4 regions of the Pseudomonas asplenii genome follow, and region 1 is predicted to be linked to each of the others. Evidence: predicted binding sites of a transcription regulator. Region 1 holds the regulator's gene; each other region holds the start of a gene.
The links. Region 1 encodes FliA, which starts transcription of late flagellar genes. Its sites were predicted from a motif close to CTAAAGTTTNNNNNNNNNNNGCCGNTAA; they were not measured.
Positions count from the first base shown of each region.

Region 2: BLU37_RS20710 (methyl-accepting chemotaxis protein) is a predicted target of FliA. The motif match lies at 717-744, and genes of this name have one in related genera.
Region 3: BLU37_RS20380 (methyl-accepting chemotaxis protein) is a predicted target of FliA. The motif match lies at 799-826, and genes of this name have one in related genera.
Region 4: BLU37_RS23685 (methyl-accepting chemotaxis protein) is a predicted target of FliA. The motif match lies at 864-891, and genes of this name have one in related genera.

Region 1 is NZ_LT629777.1:3,481,549-3,483,751, forward strand. Features, by position in the region: gene fleN (flagellar synthesis regulator FleN) at 1-494, shown strand, start outside; gene fliA (RNA polymerase sigma factor FliA) at 491-1,231, shown strand; gene BLU37_RS16025 (chemotaxis response regulator CheY) at 1,423-1,794, shown strand; gene BLU37_RS16030 (protein phosphatase CheZ) at 1,817-2,203, shown strand, end outside.
Region 2 is NZ_LT629777.1:4,563,572-4,565,774, reverse strand. Features, by position in the region: gene pssA (CDP-diacylglycerol--serine O-phosphatidyltransferase) at 1-708, opposite strand, end outside; gene BLU37_RS20710 (methyl-accepting chemotaxis protein) at 929-2,203, shown strand, end outside.
Region 3 is NZ_LT629777.1:4,497,837-4,500,039, reverse strand. Features, by position in the region: gene BLU37_RS20385 (undecaprenyl-diphosphate phosphatase) at 1-662, opposite strand, end outside; gene BLU37_RS20380 (methyl-accepting chemotaxis protein) at 950-2,203, shown strand, end outside.
Region 4 is NZ_LT629777.1:5,341,566-5,343,768, reverse strand. Features, by position in the region: gene BLU37_RS23685 (methyl-accepting chemotaxis protein) at 1-814, opposite strand, end outside; gene ptaA (pyoverdine biosynthesis transaminase PtaA) at 1,070-2,176, shown strand.

The DNA of each region.
Region 1 (2,203 bases):
TCGGCGACAACCTGGATGTGCTGGTTATCGATACCGCTGCGGGTATTGGTGATTCGGTCGTCAGTTTCGTTCGCGCGGCCCAGGAAGTGCTGCTGGTGGTCTGCGACGAACCCACCTCGATCACCGATGCCTATGCGCTGATCAAGTTGCTCAACCGCGATTACGGCATGAATCGTTTCCGCGTGCTGGCCAACATGGCCCAGAGCCCGCAGGAAGGTCGCAACCTGTTTGCCAAATTGACCAAGGTCACGGATCGTTTCCTGGATGTCGCTCTACAATACGTAGGTGCCGTTCCGTACGACGAATGCGTTCGCAAGGCTGTGCAAAAGCAGCGTGCGGTCTACGAAGCGTTCCCTCGTTCGAAATGTGCCCTGGCGTTCAAGGCTATCGCGCAGAAGGTCGACACTTGGCCGTTGCCCGCCAACCCACGCGGACATCTGGAATTCTTTGTCGAACGTTTGGTGCTTCAAACGAGTGCGGGACCGGTACTATGACTGCAAGTGGCTATCGCATGTATTCCAAGTCGTCGCGTGACAGCCAATATGAATTGATCGAGCGCTACGCGCCCCTGGTCAAGCGGATCGCTTATCACCTGCTGGCGCGGCTGCCGGCCAGCGTCCAGGTCGAGGATCTGATCCAGGCGGGGATGATCGGCCTGCTCGAGGTTTCGACCAAATACGATTCAGGCAAGGGCGCGAGTTTCGAGACTTATGCCGGTATCCGTATCCGTGGGGCGATGCTCGATGAGGTGCGCAAGGGGGACTGGGCACCGCGTTCGGTTCACCGCAATACGCGCATGGTCAGTGACGCAATTCGCTCAATTGAAGCGAAAACCGGTCGTGACGCTAAAGATCATGAAGTTGCAGCCGAACTCCAATTGAGTCTCGATGATTATTACGGGATTTTGAACGATACCTTGGGCAGCCGATTGTTCAGTTTCGACGACCTGTTACAGGACGGCGAGCATGAAGGGTTGCATGAGGATGGCGCGAGTGCTCATCTTGAACCGTCGCGCGATCTGGAGGATGAACGCTTCCAGAGCGCACTGGCGGATGCGATTGCCAATTTGCCGGAGCGTGAGCGGCTGGTGTTGTCGCTGTACTACGACGAGGAACTGAACCTCAAGGAAATCGGTGAGGTGCTGGGGGTCAGCGAATCGCGAGTCAGCCAGTTGCATAGCCAGTGCGCAGCCCGTTTGCGGGGGCGTTTGGGGGAGTGGCGAGCGCGTTGACAGGCAGTGTGTGGGGGGCACTGCGAATGAGACCGATGCAGCGTGTGACGGTGTATTGGCGACTCGGCCGGTGGGGGTTTCCATGCAGTAGGGTACAGAGCCTTGTCGAGTGTTGTGCCGAATTGATTTAACAGCGCGTCCAGGTGCTGAGACGCGTTTAAGACTGCTTGGAGGTCGAATTGAACAAGAACATGAAAATCCTCATTGTTGATGACTTCTCAACGATGCGGCGGATCATCAAAAACCTGTTGCGTGACCTCGGGTTCACCAACACTGTCGAGGCCGACGATGGCATTACCGCTATCCCGGTGCTCAATAGTGGCAGCATCGATTTTCTGGTCACCGACTGGAACATGCCCGGTATGACCGGCATCGATCTGCTGCGCCATGTCCGTGCCGACGAAAAGCTCAAGCACCTGCCGGTCCTGATGGTCACGGCCGAAGCCAAGCGCGAGCAGATCATCGAGGCTGCCCAGGCGGGTGTGAACGGCTATGTGGTCAAACCATTCACGGCCCAGGCGTTGAAAGAGAAGATCGAAAAAATCTTCGAACGCATCGGTTGATGAAGTCCGCCACGGGGGCGCTATGGAGCACAACGAATATTCTCTCGGCGATTTTGAATCGACCCTGAAAAAACATGCTCGCGAGCTTGTTGAAAGCCTTGAAAAAGGCCGCTTCGGCGACGCGGTGCAAATGATCCATGAGCTGAACCAGACCCGTGACCGCGGCTTGTATCTGGAAGTCGGCAAGCTGACCCGCGAGTTGCACAGTGCGATCGTCAATTTCCAGATTGATCCCACGATGCCGCAAGCCGAGGAAGTCTCGCAGATCACCGATGCTACCGAACGCCTGTCCTATGTGGTCAGGCTGACCGAGGCGGCGGCCAATCGCACCATGGACCTGGTGGAAAGTGCGACGCCTCGGGTCAATGGCCTGAGCGACGAAGCCAAGGCGCTCAGCGCCGATTGGGGG
Region 2 (2,203 bases), 1.1 Mb from region 1:
GACCGACAGATTGAAGCTCGGCTCGCCGCCGGCACGGGTATCGTACTGGGCGCTTTTCAGCCGGCTGCGCAGGTCGCCGATACCGCCACGCAGGCTGCGGGTGGTCGGCAGGCTCGGCAGATCCAGGCGGCAGACCGCATGGGAAGCCAGCAACTCCTTTTGCACCAGCCCTTGCATCGAATCGGCCAGGGCCTGGTTGTGCAACAGGTGGTAACGGTCGAAACGGTACTTGTCGAACTTGTGCAGATAAACGTTATTCAGGCTCGCGCCGCTGTAAATCACGCAGTCATCAATGATGAAGCCCTTGAGGTGCAGCACGCCGAACAACTCGCGGGTCTGCACCGGTACACCGTAGATCGGTACCTCGGTGTCATGAGCGCGGGTCTGCGCCTGGTACCAGGCGCTGTTGCCCGGTTGCTTGGCCGCACCGATCAACCCGCGCTGGGCACGCAGCCAGTCGACCACCACCACGATCTCCAACTCTGGTCGGGCCGCCTTGGCCGCATGCAGGGCATCGAGGATTTCCTGCCCGGCCTCGTCTTCCTGCAGATACAGCGCCACCAGGGTGATGCGCTGCCGCGCCGCAGCAATCCGCTCCAGCAGACAACGCCGGAACTCGGCGGCCGAAGGCAGGATGGTCAAGGCATCGGCAGTCATTGGGAAGCTGCGCAGTTTGGGCAACAGGGAGCGTTTGAAGAGCAACGGCATAGGGCTCGCTAAGGGTCGAATGCGGAAGGCCCATGAGCTTACACCATGCCTTGCCTGTGACGCTCGTCTTCGAACAGGACATTACCGCCAACAGCGAGATATTCATCCCATTGCGGCGATAAATAAAACAAATGAGCTCTACCCCTTGTAACACGCTACAACTTCACCAAAATAATGGCCCTCTGATATCAATCCTGCGTTTACGCTAAGGAAACCTGAAATGCCCCGCTCTCTGACAATCGCCAAACGCCTTGGACTGGGCTTTGGGCTGGTGCTTTCGCTATTGACCCTGGTGACCCTGATCGGGGTCAATCGGGTCGGCCTGATCGACTCGACGTTGACCGATGTCAGTGACGACAGCGCGGTCAAACAACGTTATGCAATCAACTTTCGCGGCAGCGTGCATGACCGTGCCATCGCCATCCGCGATGCAGTGCTGGTGCGTGACAATGCCGGCCTGCAGAACCACCTCGGCAATATCGAGAAGTTGAACGCCGACTATCAGGCTTCGGCACAACCGATGGACGCGATTTTCGCCAAAATGGGGGCTTCGGACGCCGAACGTCGTCTGCTGGACGACATCAAGAGCACCGAGCGCACCACCCTGGCCCTCACCGCCCGCTTGATCGAGCTGCGCCGACAGGGCGACATGGACAAGGCCCAGGCCTTCCTGCTGTCCGATATTTCCCCGGCCTACAAGGAATGGCTCAAACGCATCAATGCCCTGATCGACTGGGAGGAAGCCTCGATCGGCAAGCAACTGACCGAAGTACGCACCACCGCCAGCCACTTCGCCACGCTGATGCTGCTGGTCACCACCATCGCCGTATTGCTCAGCGTGCTGGTCTCGGTGCTGATCATCCGCAACCTCAAGTCGACACTTGGCGCCGAGCCGGAAGTCGTCGCCGACGCGATCCGTCAGTTGGCCAACGGCCAACTCGACGGTGTGATCGAAACACGTCACCCCAACAGCGTCATGGGCGCACTGAAGACCAGCAACCGTCACCTGGCCGAAACCATCACCGAGGTTCGTGCCGTGGCCCATGATCTGATCGGCTCGTCCTCGCAACTGCAGGCCAGCTCCGACAGCAACAGCGAACAGATGCGCCTGCAAACCGGGGAAACCCAACGCATGGCCACGGCGGTCAACCAGATGGCGGCCACGGTGCATGAAATCGCCGCCTATGCGCAAAATGCCGCACAGGCCAGCAACGCCGCCGACCACGCGGTAGAAAGCGGCAAGCAGGTGGTGCAAACCACCGCCAGCGATATGCAGCGCCTGGCCGAAGTGCTCGATGAGGCCGCCGAATCCGTCGGGCGTGTGTCCCATGACAGCCAGGCCATCGAAAACGTGGTCGCAGTGATCAACTCGATTGCCGAGCGCACCAACCTGCTGGCGCTGAACGCTGCTATCGAAGCCGCCCGCGCCGGTGAGGCGGGACGAGGTTTTGCCGTGGTGGCCGACGAGGTCCGCTCGCTGGCGACCCGCACCCAG
Region 3 (2,203 bases), 1.0 Mb from region 1:
AGCGCAAACACCGGCAGATCGGTCATCTGAAACTGATGGCGGAAACCGTAGCCGGAATAGACTGCGGCAGCGACCATGGTCGGCATGGCCAGGAAGAACGAGAACTCGGTGGCGGTCTTGCGCGACAGGCCGAACAGCAGGCCGCCGATGATCGTCGCGCCCGAACGGGAAGTCCCCGGAATCATTGCCAGACACTGGGCAAAACCGACTTTCAAGGCGTCCTGCCAGCGAATCTCATCGACCGTTTCAGCATGCACCGTATGCTCGCGACGCTCGGCCCAGAGAATGATCACCCCGCCCACCACCAGCGCCGAAGCGACAGTGATCGGGTTGAACAGGTAGGTGGCGATCACCTCCTTGAACAACACCCCGAGGACCACCGCCGGCATGAACGCCACCAACAGGTTGACGGTAAAACGCTGGGCACTGCGCTGCTTGGGCAAGTCCCGGACCACGCTGAAGATCTTCTGGCGAAACTCCCAGACCACCGCGAGGATCGCGGCCAGTTGGATGATGATGTTGAAGGCGATTGCCCGCTCACCACCAAAACCGAGCAGATCCGCGACAATGATCTGGTGGCCGGTACTGGAAATCGGCAGGAACTCCGTCAAACCCTCGACAATACCCAGTATCAACGCCTGGGCGGCGGTCCAAAGATCCATCACTCCCCCTCAAGGCCCGCTTCTGCGGGGCCCTACAAAAATCGAAAACCGCGAATCGCTGCTCTGGCGATACGCTTGCAAGTCTGTCCTGCAACCGTCGGTAAAACCTGAAAATGCCTGAAAAATCAAACATCAACTCAGGTTTTCCGAGATTGGGCCGAAATCCTATCAGACATGTCTGTTTATCGCTGCCTCGATAGTAGCCATCAGGAGGCTGGGCAGCGACGGCAAAACCTGTTGGTATGGGCTTGCGGCAGTACGACAACAAAAAAAGGGAATGGTGGTTTATGAAAAGCTTGCGCAGCGTGTCAATCAGCCGGCGTTTGTGGCTCATCCTGGTTCTGGCGGTGGCGCTTCTGCTGACCCTGGGCCTGTTGATGCTCAAGCAGATCCACGACGACCTCTATCAGGCCAAGGCGCAGAAGACCCAGCACGTGGTCCAGACCGCCAGCGGTATCCTCGATTACTACCATGGCCTGGAAACCGCCGGCACCCTCGGTCGCGAGGCCGCGCAGAAGCAGGCACTGAGCGCGATACGCGGCCTGCGCTACGACAAGAACGATTATTTCTGGATCAATGACCTTCGGCCCGTGATGGTCATGCATCCGGCCAATCCCAAGCTCGAAGGCCAGGACCTGTCCGGGGTCAAGGACCCGGACGGTTACGCACTGTTCAACGAAATGGTGACCCTCGCCAAGGCCAAGGGCGGCGGCATGATCAACTATCGCTGGCCGAAACCCGGGGCCAGCGCTCCGGTACAGAAGACCTCCTATGTGCAACTGTTCGAACCATGGGGCTGGATCATCGGTTCCGGCGTCTATATCGATGACCTGCAGGCCGAGTTCTACGACCAGGTTCGCGACGCCTCGCTGATCGGCACGGCCATCGCCCTGCTGCTGGCCGTGCTGGTGTGGCTGATCGGTCGCAGTATCGTCAGCCCGTTGCAGGAAGCGGTACAGGCCATGGCCAACATCGCCAGCGGCGAAAGCGACCTGACCCGCACCCTCGACACCCACGGCCAGGACGAAGTGACGCAACTGGCCCGCCACTTCAACGCGTTCACCAACAAGCTGCGCGGCGTGGTCAGCCAGTTGCAGGCCTCGGCCAGCGAACTCGGCCAATCCTCCGGCGACCTGGGCAGCAACGCCCTGCAGGCCCAGGCACGCAGCCAGCAGCAGTCACAGCAGATGGAAATGGTCGCGACGGCCATCAACCAGGTCACCTATGGCGTGCAGGATGTCGCCAAGAACGCCGAGCAGGCCGCCAGCGAGGTACGCGATGCCGAAAACCAGGCCCGCCAAGGCCAGTTGAACATCGACAACAGCCTGCAGCAGATCGACCAATTGTCCGCCACCATCGCCCAGGCGGTCGAAGTGATGCGCACCCTGTCCGCCGAAAGCACGCAGATCGGCGGCGTGCTCGAAGTGATCCGCTCGATTGCCGAACAGACCAACCTGCTAGCCCTGAACGCCGCCATCGAGGCTGCACGGGCCGGGGAACAGGGGCGCGGTTTCGCGGTGGTGGCCGATGAGGTGCGTCTG
Region 4 (2,203 bases), 1.9 Mb from region 1:
CAAGTCCCTTGGAACTGTCGGTGGCCAGCAGGTCGGACTGCCCAGCCAGTTCGCTGACCTGCTCGGCGGTGTCCTGCAGGCGCGTGAGGCAGGTTTTCAGGCGGGAGTTCTGGCTGACCAGCGCAGTTTCCAGGCGCCCTTGGGGGCCTCGCGCATCGCTGTACATTTTCGCCAGCAACGAGTCGCTGGTGGAGGGTTCAACCAGTTGCAACAGCCGCAGGGTTCCTTGCTGTTGCCAGCGTGAGGACAGCAGCGCGATCGGCAGCGAGATGCCCACTGTCACGGCGATCGCCAGCGGTGCGCTGAGGAACAGGCCACTCGTGGTGGCCACCAGGCCCAGCGCCAGGTACGGCAGGTAATCGAGCAACATCGGCAGCCAGCTGTCCTGGCGCGGAACGGCCGGCTTGCCCTGGCTGAGGCGCCGGTACAGTGATTCGGCGCGTTGAACCTGCTCGGCCGTCGGCTTGACCCGAACCGATTCGTAGCCCACCACCTGATTGCCCTCGAATACCGGCGTCACGTAGGCGTTGACCCAGTAGTGGTCGCCATTTTTGGAGCGGTTCTTGACGATCCCCATCCAGGGGCGCCCTTGTTTGAGGGCACTCCACATATGCCCGAATACGGCAGGTGGGACATCGGGATGACGGACAATATTCTGTGGGGCTCCGATCAGATCGGCTCGCTCGAAGCCGCTGATCTCCACAAACGCGTCATTACAGTAAGTGATCATGCCTCGAGCGTCTGTCGTCGAGATAAGCTTTTGTTGCGGGCCTAGCGAGACTTCACGCTGCGTAACAGGCTGGTTGTTTCTCATTCCGACGACTCCTTTTCCATACAAAGCTATCTGCCGACTCTATGAAAAGGTTTAGGGCGAACCGGATAAAATTTTAGCCCAAGAGTGTGAAAGTGTACGCCAGTCGGACGAGATGCTTCAAAAAGCCATCATCTGTAGTTTTTCCGGTACACGATTACTGATAAATCTTACTTTTCCCGCTTCGTTTCCTTGAGAACAGACTTTTACCTGCAGCCCGGGATTCATCTGGGCTGGCGATCAAGGGAGATCGGGAAAATGGTGGCTATGACGCGTCGTTCGGTGGTGGGGCTGATGGCAGCACTGCCGTTGTTGAGTCATTCGGGACGGGCATTTTCGGCGACCGTTCCCGGCGCCTCGAGGGCATCTTCCCGAGAGGTCTATCTCAATTTCAACGAGAGTCCCTGGGGACCTTCGGCGGCGGCGCGGCAGGCAATGGAACAGGGCATCGCCCTGTCCGGACGCTACCCCTACAAGTACCAGTACCAACTGGCGGCGCTGCTGGCGCGGCAACTGTCGATTCCCGAGGAACACATCGAGATCTACGCCGGCTCCAAAGTCGCGTTGCAGCAGGCAGTCGTGGCCTTCACCGGCAGCCGCAGCCTGGTGATGGCGACGCCGTCGTACGAGGTTCCGCGCCTGGCGGCCCAGGCACACGGGGCGGTCGTGCATGAAGTACCGCTCGATAGCGGGCATGCCCATGACATTGGCGCGATGCTTGCGGTGGACCCTGACCTGGGGGCGATCTACCTCTGCAATCCGAATAACCCGACCGGTACGCTCACGACGCTGGCGCAGATCGAGCGCGTCTTGAAAGAAAAACCTGCCGGTGCACGGGTGGTGGTCGATGAGGCGTACATCCATTATTGCGATGCGCCCAGTTGCGTGCCCCTGGTCAAGGATCACCCCGACCTGCTGGTGCTGCGCACGTTTTCCAAAATCTATGGCATGGCGGGCGCGCGTCTGGGGTATGCCGTCGGCCAGCCCGCATTGCTGGAGAAGCTGAACGTGCTGGGTGAGCAGAATGTTGCTGCCACCTCGTCGTTGCTCGGCGCGATTGCCAGCCTCGAGGATCGTGCGCTGCTTGCGGAGCGCAAGCAGACCAACGCCCGGATCCGCGATGAGAGCATCGCCTGGTTCCGCGATCGCGGATTCACCTGTACCGCCGCCCAGGGCAACTTCTTCATGGTCGATCTGCGGCGTCCGGCCAGGGCGATTGCTCAGGCCCTGGCGCAGCAGGGCGTACACGTGGCGCGAATCTGGGAAAACTGGCCGAACTGGATACGTATCACCGTCGGCAAGGATGAGGAAATGGCCCGCCTGCGCAAGGCGTTTGCCCTGGTAGCCCTGCCGGCGAAGCCCTGATCCGGGAGGATAGCGTGACGGCCTTCA